DNA from 3 places in the Bacillus sp. A015 genome. Region 1 is predicted to be linked to each of the others. Evidence: predicted binding sites of a transcription regulator. Region 1 holds the regulator's gene; each other region holds the start of a gene.
The links. Region 1 encodes LexA, which represses DNA repair genes until DNA is damaged. Its sites were predicted from a motif close to CGAACATATGTTCG; they were not measured.
Positions count from the first base shown of each region.

Region 2: the regulator LexA is predicted to act here: its motif matches at 3,440-3,453, upstream of ACSLGF_RS02425 (DNA polymerase IV).
Region 3: the regulator LexA is predicted to act here: its motif matches at 749-762, upstream of uvrB (excinuclease ABC subunit UvrB).

Region 1 is NZ_JBSPZB010000020.1:649-5,635, reverse strand. It holds gene tkt (transketolase) at 1-950, opposite strand, end outside; gene ACSLGF_RS15095 (DUF896 domain-containing protein) at 1,138-1,368, opposite strand; gene ACSLGF_RS15090 (YneB family resolvase-like protein) at 1,438-2,085, opposite strand; gene yneA (cell division suppressor protein YneA) at 2,103-2,414, opposite strand; gene lexA (transcriptional repressor LexA) at 2,574-3,194, shown strand; gene ACSLGF_RS15075 (hypothetical protein) at 3,241-3,690, opposite strand; gene ACSLGF_RS15070 (IseA DL-endopeptidase inhibitor family protein) at 3,985-4,527, shown strand; gene ACSLGF_RS15065 (STAS domain-containing protein) at 4,560-4,987, opposite strand, start outside.
Region 2 is NZ_JBSPZB010000002.1:155,997-160,983, reverse strand. It holds gene coaA (type I pantothenate kinase) at 1-131, shown strand, start outside; gene ACSLGF_RS02435 (MDR family MFS transporter) at 362-1,597, opposite strand; gene ACSLGF_RS02430 (YolD-like family protein) at 1,833-2,177, opposite strand; gene ACSLGF_RS02425 (DNA polymerase IV) at 2,193-3,425, opposite strand; gene ACSLGF_RS02420 (YfmQ family protein) at 3,577-4,026, opposite strand; gene ACSLGF_RS02415 (GNAT family N-acetyltransferase) at 4,311-4,790, shown strand; gene ACSLGF_RS02410 (GNAT family N-acetyltransferase) at 4,787-4,987, shown strand, end outside.
Region 3 is NZ_JBSPZB010000003.1:217,293-222,279, forward strand. It holds gene ACSLGF_RS04315 (PEP/pyruvate-binding domain-containing protein) at 1-9, opposite strand, end outside; gene ACSLGF_RS04320 (CsbA family protein) at 292-537, shown strand; gene uvrB (excinuclease ABC subunit UvrB) at 830-2,815, shown strand; gene uvrA (excinuclease ABC subunit UvrA) at 2,823-4,987, shown strand, end outside.

The DNA of each region.
Region 1 (4,987 bases):
TGCTCGAATAGCTCATTCCACGCTGCTTCTTTTTTCTGACCAGCGTCTTTTACAGCTTCTTTGAAATGATCGTACACTTCAGAAGGTACATGGAAATCTTCTTCAAACGTCCAAGAATAAGCTTCCTTCGTCAGCTTTGCTTCCTCGCTGCCAAGCGGTGCACCATGCACACCAGAAGTTCCCGCACGGTTTGGAGATCCGAAACCGATCGTTGTTTTCACTTCAATGAGTGTAGGTTTGTCCGTACTTTGTTTTGCTTTTTCAATAGCAGCAGTCACTTCTTCGATGTTGTTGCCGTCTGTTACGTAAAGAACTTCCCAATTCATCGCTTCAAAACGATTCTTCACATTTTCAGAGAATGAACGATCTAGGTCGCCATCTAAAGAAATATCATTTGAATCATAAAGAACAATTAAACGGCCTAAGCCTAAATGACCAGCAAGTGAAGCAGCTTCAGAGGAAATTCCCTCCATTAAGTCTCCGTCTCCGCAAATGCTGTATGTATAGTGGTCCACAACGTTAAAGTTGTCTTTGTTATACGTTTCCGCAAGATGTCTTTCTGCAAGTGCCATTCCAACTGCCATGGCAATCCCTTGTCCTAAAGGACCTGTTGTGGCATCTACACCTTCTGTGTGTCCAAATTCAGGATGTCCAGGTGTTTTGCTTCCCCATTGGCGGAATTGTTTTAGATCTTCGATGCTAAGGTTGTATCCGCTTAAATGAAGCATGCTATATAAAAGCATAGAGCCATGTCCCGCAGATAAAACAAAACGGTCTCTGTTAAACCAATTTGGATTTTGCGGACTTACGTTTAAGTGATTCGTCCATAAAGCGTATGCCATTGGTGCAGCACCCATTGGCATTCCAGGGTGACCGGAATTCGCTTTTTCAATTGCGTCTATGGAGAGAGTACGTATTGTTGCAATAGATTTCAATTCAATCGTTTCCATATAAATCCCCTTCCGTATCTTGTGTACACCATTATCATAAATCTACTGTCCTTTTTTCACAACTATTTCACGCTGAAAAAAAAGGATTTTGTCACATTTAGTTTATCGATCACCTAAAAACTTATGCAAATAAGAAAAAAGATGAGAATATTCTTCCCATCTTTTCAAAATTCAAGAAATCCTAGTCTTAATGAAGGTTCTGATCTCTTTCTCTTTTTAATTTTTCTGGTGTGACATCGTTTCCTTCAGGATCGACGATTTTCACGGTTTTAAGTGTATTTTTCATAGAAGAACGAAAAGCTTTTAAATATTCTTCTCTTAAATGCTTTTGTTCTGTTTTTTCAGCGTCCGACAAACCGGTCTCTTTCGACTTTTTTGAAAGCTCATTTATTCTTGCAAGCTGCTTTTTAGAAATCATGACAAACTCCTTTAAAACATTTTCTCTACATACTACTAAATATCATTCATTTTTACAACAATTCACACTTTACGTGGTAAGAGCTTTTTCATATTCTTGATACCTTCTATGCACCGTCGCCTTTGAAATGTCAAAGCCTAGTGCCTGAAGTGTTGCTGCAATTTCGGCGAACGTCATGTTGTTTTTTCTTAATCGAACAATTTCTGAAATCGGTACTTCAATTCGCTCACGGCCAGGCGCCTGCTCATGGTGTTTTAAATTGAGTTCAGGCTGATACCCGCGCTCAACAGCCCTCTTCATTCCCCGCTTAATTTTCAGGTTATGAATTTTTCGTTGATACTCTTCCACGATTCCTACAATCTCAATGACCATCTCATCTGCTTCTGAAAGCTCAAGCTCTCCTCTATGAAAAACACTATACACCTTTACTTTCTCTTTAAAAAGACAATGAAGAAGCGCAATTTTTGCTTGTCCTCTTCCAAGGCGCGTCTCATCCTGAATGAGAACAGCATCTATTGACTCTTCTTTCAGCGTAGCAAGCATATCAAAAACACCATTACGATCTAGATCGTATCCACTCGCTTTTTCTTTAATGACTTTGACCACATTCATCTTGTGCAAAGCAGCTAAAGCTAGCAATTCTTCTTCTTGTCTTTTCAGCGAGGTTTCCTGCTCTTCTTTGACAGTACTTACTCTCGCATAAATGATTGCGTTCATGTCTTCAATCGACCTTTCTACTGTACTGTTGCAAGTTGATATACGACTGGATGCTCTTTTTTGACTGGTATCACAAGGATGTCGCCAGGCTGGATTTCAGTTGAAGCAAGATCATTGTGTTCGGTTACCCAGTCAATAAACGCATTTTTGTCGATTGTTTTACTGTCGTTTACTTGATCAGCTAACCCCCAAAGAGTATCACCTGATTGAACCTCTATTTTAACATATTGATTTGGATCATTATGGCTAGTGACTGCGATAAGTGAGAGAAATATGCCAACGATGAATGAGAATACCCCAATAAAAATAATAGATTCTTTTAACCTCATAATGTCATCTCTCCTAACAGAATATGTGTTCGCTCTTTCTGTCATTCATTATAAATACGAACAAACGTTTCTGTCAAACGTTTTTTTCGAACCTATGTTTGTACTGTTAGGAAAAACATGCTATAATTTCTTTAAAATTGACGTTTTGAGGTGCAAAAGATGACGAAGCTATCAAAAAGACAACTCGATATCCTGACATTCATCAAAGAAGAAGTAAAAAGCAAGGGCTATCCCCCATCCGTTCGTGAAATTGGAGAAGCTGTCGGTCTAGCATCCAGCTCAACTGTCCATGGACATTTAGCTAGACTAGAAACAAAGGGTTTAATTAGAAGAGACCCGACAAAACCTAGAGCGATCGAAGTACTAGATGAAGAGGAAATGAATATTCCAAAGAGTGCTGTAATGAATGTACCAGTCATCGGAAAAGTAACAGCAGGCCTGCCTATCACGGCTATTGAGAATGTAGAAGAATACTTCCCGCTTCCAGAGACTTTTGCAGCGCCAGATGAACAAGTATTTATGCTTGAAATTATGGGAGAAAGTATGATTGATGCGGGTATTTTGGACAAGGACTATGTCATTGTGCGTCAGCAAAGCACCGCCAACAATGGAGATATTGTGGTCGCCATGACAGAGGAAGATGAAGCCACAGTGAAACGTTTTTATAAAGAAGATACACACTTTAGATTACAGCCAGAGAACCCATCAATGGAACCGATTATTTTACAGAATGTGAGTATACTAGGTAAAGTGATTGGCGTATTTAGAAATATTCATTAAAACAAGCCGGTATATCATCAGCTGCTGATGAGAACCGGCTTGTTTTTTATGAACAAGAATAAGCAAGAATGCTCGAACTTGGGAACGAACCAAATGTAAAGTTCGGCCATATAAAGCCTGTTGTACGGCCAAAAGGCTGTGAGGAAAGCACATACATTAAAAATACTTGACCGTTTCTAAGGAACACAATCGTCCATCTTCTATTACATCCCGCAGCAAACTGAACAGTTTGCTGGCCTCCACTTACACTTTGCCCTGAAATAAGTGACTGCATACTTTGAGGCTGAGAGACTGCTTGCTGATACTGTGAGATGATATGCTGCGGCGGAGCTGGCGGGGCTGATTGTCCGCCTGAACCTTGCCCTGGCCCAGTACCTCCCCCTCCGATTGGAAACCCAGGAAATCCTCCAACTTGAGGAATAGGAAGCGATGGCCATCCTTGTACCTGCCTATCATATAAGTACCCATTCCACATACCTTCATACGGATGATACATATGAAACACCACTTTCTTAGACATTCATCACGACAGTATATGTCATAAATGAAAAAGGGTGTTGAACGTCCAAATAGAAATTTTTCCAAAAGACGTTTTGTTCTTCTGTAGAACGGTTAAATAGTAGTGAAGAAGAAAAATTAAAAAAATGAAAACTTTTTGTCTCGCTCAAACGTTATATAGATAGAAAGAAAAGAAATAAAAAACTTTTAGATTTAATACTTGTAATATCACTGTAATTATTGTAACATTTGTAACATAAGAAGTTTTCATTTAAAAAAGGAGGCAATCGCCTTGAAAAAATTATTTGTTTTATTAACTGCTATTATGCTTATGATCTCATTACAATCAACAACACTGGCCGCTTCCAAAAAACCAGCCGCTTTAACAAATAAAGAAGCGTTACATATTGCCCTTGATGCAAGAGAACACTTTTGGAGTGCGATGTCAGGCTACAAAATTAATGAACATTCAGATTACAAATTAAAATCATTTAGTTATAAAGACATGACGTACAACTATCTTTCTAAAACATTTGATACAAAGAAAAAACTAAACAGCTACCTATCTCAAGTTTTCACAAAAGATGCGATCACTCATGGTTTAAAAGACTATCAGTTTATTGTTCATAATGGGAAAATGGCTGTTCCAGTCGGTGACGGAGACAACATGCTCAATTGGGAGAAAGCAACACCTAAACTTGTCTCTAAGAAAAATACAATCCGCACATATGAATTCACAGTCCCAACACTTGATGGACGTGAAGTAAAACGAACTGTCACTTATGAGAAAGTACAAAAGGATTGGAAAGTAACAAAAATTGACGCTGTGATCTAAATTAAAGCCAGGCCCGTTACCAGGCCTGGTTTTTATATTGGAGAAAATTCAGTCATGCAATCTAGCGCGTGGGCAAGTGATGATGCCGTGCGAAATTCATGAAAAGGAAGCCCGAGCTGCACAGCTGTTTGAGCGATTTCTGGTCTGATCCCTGAAATGGTCGTCTCCACCCCAATTAACCGAAGTGACGTGACAAGATCAAACATTTGATGAGCCACCATTGTATCAATAATGACGACACCCGATAAATCAATGCACAAATGCTGAACACCTTTTTGCGAGCACTGTTTTAATGTATTTTCTAATATAATCTTTGCTCTCGCTGTGTCAATGTCACCTACTAAAGGCAATAATGCAATATGGCTTTTTAAGACGATGACGGGAGAGCTCAGCTCATAAATCATATCTCTTTGAGCAACGAGCTGTTTGGTTGTGTTTTTCACATATTGCTGGATGAACA
Region 2 (4,987 bases), on a different contig from region 1:
GCACGATTTGGAATACAGTGAATCGCCCTAACTTATATGAAAATATTTTGCCGACAAAATATCGAGCTGATTTGATTTTGAAAAAAGGCGATCAGCATAAGGTGGAAGAGATCGCCATCCGCCGGGTATAAAGAAAACCGCTCACACATGAGAGCGGTTCAGCGTGTAGACAAACCCTCGCATTCGGTGTCAGTCCTGCGTGCCGGTGCTCACGAATGTCAAATTCGCTCCGCTCCGGTACTCGTCCTTCCTAGACTGCAAAGGTTTTCTATCACGCTGAAAAGAAGACAAAGGGCTAAAATAAAGATCATTTTAGCCCTTTGTCAACAATCTGAACCGCTCACACATGAGAGCGGTTTTTTTAATGACCTCCACTTACTTTAACAGCCACGTCAGCCGACGATCGTTTTTTCAGTCGGTAGTATCCGATGAGTAAGAACGGTACACCCGCAATCGTGACAATGGACAGCACTGAAAAAATAGAAAGGGGATGCGCTGCGCCAAAATAGTCAATACACAATCCGCCGGCCCACGGTCCGATGACGCTGCCAAGCTGAGAAAATCCCATTGCGCCAAAGTACGATCCCTTCACTTCAGGCTTTGCAATATTGTCCACAAAGAGATCCATCATTGCAAACAGCAGTACTTCACCAATCGTAAATACGACAATGATGAAAGCAAGCATGCCAAGACTTTGTGAAAAAGAAATGGCAAACAAACTACCGGCAAGAAGAATATTCCCAGTGGTCAACGACAAAATGGTTGAGTAGCGCTTGGCGATCATGATGAGCGGATATTGCACGACAATGACAACGACTGCATTTAAGGATAAAAGATATCCAAACAGCTTAGGGCCATCCTCAATAACAGGAGACGCTGATAAATATTGAGGCAGCGTTGAGCTTAGATGTGAATAGCCAAACGAACATAAGGTAACGCCGATGAGGATAATGCTAAAGACCGTATCTTTTTGGATAATAGAAAGGGCTTTTTTGACGCTGATTTGTTTGATGCTTTCTGGAGCAGCAACTGGATGTTTCTGAAATTGCCATGCCAGCATTAATCCGTATAAAAAGTAAATAAAGGCAGCGACGAGAAACGGAAAGGTTGTTTTCGATGACCCAAGATATAAGCCGAGCAGCGGGCCGAAGATCACACCAATGTTAATGGCTGTATACCGTAAATTAAAAACAAATAATCGTATGCTTGACGGGGTGACATCTGATAAGAGCGCCTTAGATGTTGGCTCAAAAAGTGCACGGCACAGCCCATTTAAAGCGTTCATGATAAAGAAGACCCAAATGGCATCTGCAAATGCAAAGCCAACAAAAACAAGTGCCCAACCGAAGATGGATAGAAGCATGACCTTTTTTCTGCCGATTCGGTCAGAAATATAGCCTCCGTAAAAACTCGCAACGATCCCAATAAGAGAGCTAACAGCAATGATTAACCCAGCTGAAGAGGCTGAGGCTCCTTTGACTTGAGTCAAATAAACGGCTAAAAAAGGAATACTCATGGACGTCGCCATTCGGCCAAATATTGTGCCGATGATGATCGTCCAACTAAGTGGATGTAAAGTACGTAAGTTATTTTTCATGCTGTTTCTCCCTTGAGTTTGTAAGATGTTCCAATCATACATGAAAAATTGTGCAAATTAAATACACAATTTGATGGAGGAGACATCCGCCATATGGCAGAGAAGCTTGAACTGGTCACAAATTCGGAGAGCGTGTTTCTTGTTGACGATGCATTTGAGGCCTTGATGGATATTGATTTTTCAGAAAAAGGAAGCGGATGACTTTCCGCTGATTCGCACTGTCATTTGACGACAATCAATCGAGCTCAATGGCAACAATTTGCTGCAAGGACAGGTTTAGAACATCTTCATCATTGATGATTTTCATGCGCTGCGTTTCATAATGAATGGCTTTGACCCAGCCCCAAAACTGCTCTTTCACACCTGAGGAGACATACGTGATGCAAATGGCTTGATCCTCGGTAATCGACTGTGTGATCAAAAAATTCATTTCCTCTAGCTGATCGGTGCTCAGCGGGGGAGGCGTATATTCTTTTTTCTTTCGTTTTTGAGCAAGAAGCTGCTCCCGGTGCTCTGGCAGCATCATTCGGCTCGATTCCCACATGATGTTGTATCCAGGTGTTAATTTATTGGGATTCATAGTTGTTTGCCTCCGTTATTTATAATGTCCGCCAATTTTTTCGGCGCGGTGATATGCCTGCCCTGCGCTTGTGAGTGACGAAGCGTGCAGTAATGCAGCAGGACCATACTTCATATGAATCGCATCGAATACTTTGCTGAGTTTGTCTTTCTTAAAATGGTGATCAAATAAAGTCAGCTGATATTGGCTGTCAGACTGCAGCTGTGAGAGAGTAATGCCCACACTGCGGATGGGCTGACCATCCCAGTGCTGCTGGCATAGCTGTATGGCTGCTTCTGCAATATCTGTGCCGTACTGTGTGGGTGAATGAAGCTTGATTTGTCTATGAAATCCTGTCGGATGTGAAAAATCAGCGCCTCTCACGCCGACAGACACCGTTTGCCCAAGATAATGCTTAAAACGTGCACGCCTTGCCACTTCTTCACTCAATTCAATAAGGGCGACTTTGATGTCCTCAAAAGACGCATAATCATGGGGAAGGGTCATATGATGCCCAACGGCTTTTTGCTGATCATGTGTGTGAACGGTGACCGGTGAGGGATCGATCCCTAAAGCTGTTCGCTGCAAGAGCTCCCCATTGATTCCCCAGCGTTTTTGTAGCCGGTCTAATGGATAAGTAGCAAGTGTCCCAATGGTACTGATGCCCATTCGTTTTAAATGATGCTCCATTCGTTTGCCGACGCCAAATAATTTCCCAATCGGAAGCGGCCATAAATCAGCAGCAACCCGGTCTGCACGAAGTTCATAGATGCCAGATGTGTTTTTTTTAGCAAAGTGGTCACAGGCCATTTTAGCGAGCACTTTATTAGGACCGATGCCAATACGGGCGTAAATGCCAGTCTGGTTCATGATGGTGGTTTGTATATTTTCAGCGATCTCGTGCGGAGAGCCGAGTAGTGTAAGACTGCCTGTAATATCAAGAAACTGTTCATCAATTGAATACGGTTCGACAAGGTCTGTGTATTGTTCAAGCAGTTCTGTCATCATGACAGAGACATCAAGATAGCGCTGCATACGTGGACGTACGACCACTGCTTCGGGACATTTCTCCTGTGCTTCCCATAATCTTGATGCATTTTGTACGCCTCGTTTCTTGGCGAGAGGGCAGGCTGCAAGTACGACCCCGCTTCGCCGCTCTGGATCTCCTGAGACAATGAGCGGCACATCCTCCAAATGAGGAGCCTCCACTTTTTCTACTGACGCATAAAATGACTGCATATCCACAAGCAGAATCGCTCGTTCATTCATTGTTTTCACCTCTTAGAACATATGTTCTTATTGTAACCGTCAGGAGGCGGAATTCATACTGGTAAATCATTCAAAGAAAAGAGTGTATATCCATACAAAAAAGACGAAGTGGAAGACACTTCGTCTAATCTGATGCAAAATGAGCATGTTTTCATGCATGTGCCATGTTGTGGGATGTTTGGAGCGGTTCAGAACGCAAACGATAAGCTGTAAGCTTTTTCTTTGGCTTATGTGTAAACTGCCGCACCACATCCACGTGGTCATCATAATGAAACAAATAAAGGGTCACATCCTGCTTGCCAAGCTTTGTTTGCATTGTAAGCGGCGCCGGCCCTTCATTCGGATGAAGAAAACGCTCTTCATCACCAGGATAAATATAATAGCGTTCAATAAAGATCGCTTCATTAAAATGTTGAATGATTTCAGATTTTTGCTGATCATCGAGCGGACGACCTTGAAACGTCATATTTGTTTGATCACTTGTTACTTTTGCATGCACCGCATAACGACTAAAAAGGCGTTCAACAACACCAGAAGGCAGCGAAGTGACAAGCAACTTTAACAGACTAAACACAACAAGCGAAGTAACAATCCAAACCAATATCATCATCTCCAATAAACATTTGTTACATTTCCTATATGAACCATCTTAACATAACAAAAGAATGAAACCTTCGCACAAAAAGTGAACATTATGAAATAAGTGTGAAGATTTAAAAGGAGAAGGGGGCTGAAAGCACGAAGAACCAACAAAGCTGAAATGACAAAAGGCGGACACGTGATCTTTACAAACAATTGATCGGACCGGTAGAATATTGAAAGAATAGCTTTTTTGTGAAAAAAGAGAGAGCGGTAAAGCTAAAAATGAAAAGGGGCGAGGTCAGCATGATACGTCAAGTGAAGCCATCAGATTTTTACGCCGTCACATCCGTCATTCAAAGCTGGTGGGAAGGCAGAGCTTTGCGTGCAAAATTGCCAAAGCTATTTTTTGAACATTTTCAGCAAACAAGTTTTGTCGTCATTGAAAAAGGAGAACTGATCGGCTTTTTAGTCGGTTTTCTATCGCAATCTCATTCTGATGAAGCCTACATTCATTTTGTAGGTGTACATCCAGACCATCGGAAATTAAAAATAGGGGAAATCCTGTATCAAGCCTTTTATGATGTGGCAAAACAGGAAGGAAGAACAACCGTTAAAGCGGTAACAGCACCTGTAAATAAAGTATCGATTGCCTATCATGCAAAATTGGGCTTTCAAATTGAAAAAGGGGATAAAACTGTAGAAGGAATCTCCGTGTTTTCAGACTATGATGGAATAAATGAAGATCGTGTTTTATTTGTGAAAAAGTTAGAGGCAATGCAATGATTGTCAATTTAGATCAAACAATAAGTGATGTAGCAAAGAAGATCTTACATATTCAACTAGCTGCATACCAACAAGAAGCTGAACAAATTGGCTATGCTGATCTTCCGCCATTAAAAGAGACCATTCAAGATGTAATGAAAGCAAAAGAGCAATTTATTGGTTTTGAGCAAAAGGAAATCTTATTAGGTGTAGTCTCT
Region 3 (4,987 bases), on a different contig from region 1:
TGAATACATGGGAATGCCCCCTTATCCAAATAGCCAATGGTTTGTTTGTCTCTCTATTTTTCAAAATGATAGTGCGCACTATCATTTTAATCATAGGTTTTATTGGATGTTACTGTCAAAGACGTAAAGACCTATCTTTACAAAGGGGACGTTCTCACTAATTTTCTTCTATATCTATAACAAAAGTCTCCAAACGTGAAGAAAAAAAGGTGAAATCGAAAACTGTGAATTGTTCAATATGCCAATCTTTACTATAATCAAGGGAGTAGACCATGAAGAGGGAGGGTTTTTTTGATTACAAAAGCCATATTTGCACTTGTTTTTCCTTTCCTGCTCGTTATTTTATTTTCAAAGGTTACTTATAATCATTATGTGGGCATTGCATTAACAGCAGCGCTTTTATTTGCCTCGTACATGAAAGGCTATACAGAAACCTACTTTATCGTAGGATTAGATATTATTTCTTTAGTAGCTGGGGCATTGTTTATGGCTAAGAAAGAAATTGAAAAAAGAGAGAAGGCTGAAAAACATCATTGATGTGATCGTGATAGGCCGAAAGGTGACGTTTTTTATACATGAGCTGTGCTTACGATTTCTAGTGAGTGCAGCTTTCTTTTTTGTGATGTTTTTCTGCTCATCGAATATCCCGCTCCAAAATGTTCCATACTGAAAGGACGGTTTCTTTAGAGGGTTATTTGCTATGGGAGAGAGGGTATGACTGTATTGGAAATAAAAATCAAGTGAGACACGAACTTTAGTTCGTATTTTTGTGTTCTTTTATGATAATATATTCATTAGATAGATTTCGTAACGAAACGGAGGCTTTGATGTGAGTGACCGCTTTGAATTAGTTTCTAACTATCAGCCCCAAGGAGATCAGCCAAAGGCGATTGAAAAGCTCGTGGAGGGGATCCATCAGGGGAAACAGCATCAAACGCTGTTAGGTGCTACAGGTACGGGAAAGACCTTTACTGTATCAAACCTGATCAAAGAAGTGAACAAACCGACACTTGTCATTGCGCATAATAAGACACTTGCCGGTCAATTATACAGCGAGTTTAAGGAATTCTTTCCGAATAATGCTGTTGAATATTTTGTGAGTTACTATGATTATTACCAGCCTGAGGCATATGTTCCTCAGACCGATACATTTATTGAAAAGGACGCCAGCATCAATGATGAGATAGATAAGTTGAGACACTCCGCCACATCCTCGTTATTTGAGCGGAGGGATGTCATCATCATTGCCAGCGTGTCCTGTATTTATGGTTTGGGTTCGCCAGAGGAATACCGAGAGCTCGTGTTGTCATTGCGCACTGATATGGAAATTGAACGCAATCAGCTTCTGCGTAAGCTTGTGGATATTCAGTATTCTCGTAATGATATAGATTTTCAGCGCGGAACCTTCCGAGTACGGGGCGACGTCGTTGAAATTTTTCCTGCTTCACGAGATGAGCATTGTATCAGAGTGGAGTTTTTCGGTGATGAAATTGAACGTATTCGTGAAGTGGATGCACTGACTGGAGAAATACTCGGTGATCGTGAGCATGTCGCTATTTTCCCAGCATCTCACTTCGTCACAAGAGAAGAAAAAATGGAGAAAGCAATTATCAATATTGAACAAGAGCTTGAGGAACAGCTGGAAAAGCTTCGGGAAAACGGCAAATTGCTTGAAGCGCAGCGTCTTGAGCAACGGACAAGATATGATCTTGAGATGATGAGAGAGATGGGCTTTTGTTCAGGAATCGAGAACTATTCAAGACATCTGACCTTGCGTCCTCCTGGTTCAACACCTTACACACTGCTTGATTATTTCCCGGATGATTTTATGATTGTTGTTGATGAGTCACACGTGACCATCCCACAAATCCGAGCAATGTACAACGGGGACCAAGCAAGAAAACAAGTGTTGGTTGATCACGGATTCCGTCTGCCATCAGCACTTGATAATAGACCGCTCACCTTTGATGAGTTTGAAAAGCATATCAATCATATTGTGCATGTATCCGCAACGCCAGGGCCTTACGAGCTTGAGAAAACGCCAGAGGTCGTGGAACAAATTATCCGCCCAACTGGTTTACTGGATCCGATCATTGAAGTCCGTCCGATTGAAGGACAAATCGATGATTTAATCGGAGAAATTCATACAAGAATGGAGAAAAATGAGCGTGTGCTTGTGACCACGTTGACGAAAAAAATGTCTGAGGATCTCACAGATTATCTAAAAGAAATTGGGATCAAGGTCAATTATCTGCATTCAGAAATTAAGACCCTTGAGCGGATTGAGATTATTCGTGATTTACGCCTCGGTAAATATGATGTACTCGTTGGAATCAACCTTCTTCGTGAAGGGCTGGATATTCCAGAGGTGTCGCTCGTGGCTATTTTAGATGCGGATAAAGAAGGCTTTTTACGCTCTGAAAGATCCCTCATCCAGACGATAGGCCGTGCAGCGAGAAATTCAGAAGGCCGGGTCATTATGTATGCAGACAAAATGACGAAATCAATGGACATTGCGATTCAAGAAACGAAGCGAAGACGAGAACAGCAAGAAGCATATAACGAGAAATTTGAGATTACCCCGCAAACGATTCATAAGAAAATCCGAGATACCATTAAGGCAACAAAGATACATGAGGAATCGGAAGAATATGAAACAAATGCAGCACCAAAGCTGTCAAAAATGAGCAAAAAAGAACGAGAAAAAGTGATCGAAAAAGTCGAGATGGAAATGAAAGAAGCAGCAAAAGCGCTTGATTTTGAAAAAGCAGCAGAATTAAGAGATCTATTGCTAGAGCTAAAAGCGGAAGGATGATTGCCTGATGGCTATGGAACGAATAGAGGTGAAAGGTGCTAGAGCCCACAACCTTAAAAATATTGATGTGAATATCCCGCGTGACCAGCTAGTGGTCATTACGGGTTTATCTGGTTCAGGAAAATCGTCGCTTGCCTTTGATACCATTTATGCAGAGGGTCAGCGCCGATACGTTGAATCTCTTTCAGCGTATGCGCGCCAATTTCTCGGTCAAATGGATAAACCGGATGTAGATGCCATTGAAGGTCTTTCTCCGGCGATTAGTATTGACCAGAAGACGACGAGCCGGAACCCTAGATCAACGGTTGGAACCGTTACTGAAATCTATGATTACTTACGTCTATTATATGCTAGAGTCGGAAAACCTATTTGTCCTATACATGGGATTGAAATTACGTCACAAACGATTGAGCAAATGACAGATCGCATTTTAGAATATCCAGAAAGAACGAAATTGCAAGTGCTTGCACCGGTCGTATCTGGCCGCAAAGGAACACATGTCAAAGTACTTGATCAAATTCGGAAGCAGGGCTATGTTCGAGTGAGGGTCGATGGAGAAATGGAAGACCTTTCAGAAGATATCGAGCTCGAAAAGAATAAAAAGCATTCCATTGAAGTCGTCATTGACCGGATTGTGGTGAAGGAAGGCGTTGCCGCTAGGCTGTCTGATTCCCTTGAAACGGCACTTCGTCTAGGTGAAGGCCGGGTCATGATTGATGTGATTGGACAAGAAGAGCTGTTATTTAGTGAACACCATGCCTGTCCGCACTGCGGGTTCTCTATTGGTGAACTTGAGCCGAGAATGTTCTCGTTTAACAGTCCTTTCGGTGCCTGTCCGAGCTGTGATGGACTCGGTTCTAAACTAGAAGTCGACCCTGAGCTTGTGATTCCTAATAAGGATTTGACTTTACGTCAGCATGCCATTGCACCATGGGAGCCGCAGAGCTCACAATACTATCCGCAGCTTCTTGAGGCTGTATGTACACACTATGGAATCGACATGGACATTCCAGTCAAAGATATACCGCCGCATTTATTCGATAAAATTTTATATGGCAGCGGCTCTGAGCTGATTTATTTTAAATATGAAAATGATTTTGGTCAGGTTCGTGAAAATGAAATTGAGTTCGAAGGTGTCCTTCGTAACATTGAACGGCGTTACAAGGAAACAAGCTCTGATTATATCCGTGAGCAAATGGAAAAATATATGGCCAATCAGCCTTGTCCGACATGTAAAGGGTATCGTCTGAAAAAAGAAACGCTTGCGGTTCTCATCAATGGCCAGCACATCGGAGAAATTACCGATTTATCTGTCTCTGATGCACTTGATCTCTATGAAAAAATCGAGTTATCTGAGAAAGATTTGCAGATTGCCCAGCTCATTTTACGTGAAATCAAAGAACGTTTGTCCTTCTTAAATAATGTAGGTTTAGATTATCTGACATTAAGCCGGTCTGCTGGCACACTATCAGGCGGTGAGGCGCAGCGGATTCGTCTCGCGACTCAAATCGGGTCAAGATTGACAGGTGTTCTTTATATATTAGATGAACCATCTATTGGTCTGCATCAACGGGATAATGACCGTTTGATTGGAACTTTGAAAAACATGCGTGACATCGGGAACACGCTGATTGTCGTGGAGCATGATGAAGATACAATGCTTGCGGCTGATTATTTGATTGATATTGGACCGGGAGCAGGCGTTCATGGAGGAGAAGTGATTTCGGCTGGAACGCCAGAAGAAGTCATGAAGGACCCGAAATCTTTGACAGGCCAATATTTATCTGGTGAGAAATTCATCCCGCTTCCAATTGAAAGAAGAAAGCCTGACGGCCGCTACATCGAAATAAAAGGTGCAAAAGAAAACAACCTGAAAAACGTCAATGCGAAGTTTCCTTTAGGCGTCTTTACAGCTGTGACGGGTGTGTCTGGCTCAGGGAAAAGTACGCTTGTGAATGAAATTTTATTGAAATCACTTGCGCAAAAACTGCACAGAGCGAAGGCGAAGCCAGGACAGCACAAAGAAATCAAAGGAATGGATTATTTAGATAAGGTCATTGATATTGATCAATCTCCAATTGGCCGTACACCAAGATCCAACCCTGCCACTTATACAGGTGTATTTGATGACGTGCGGGATGTCTTTGCACAAACCAATGAAGCAAAGGTACG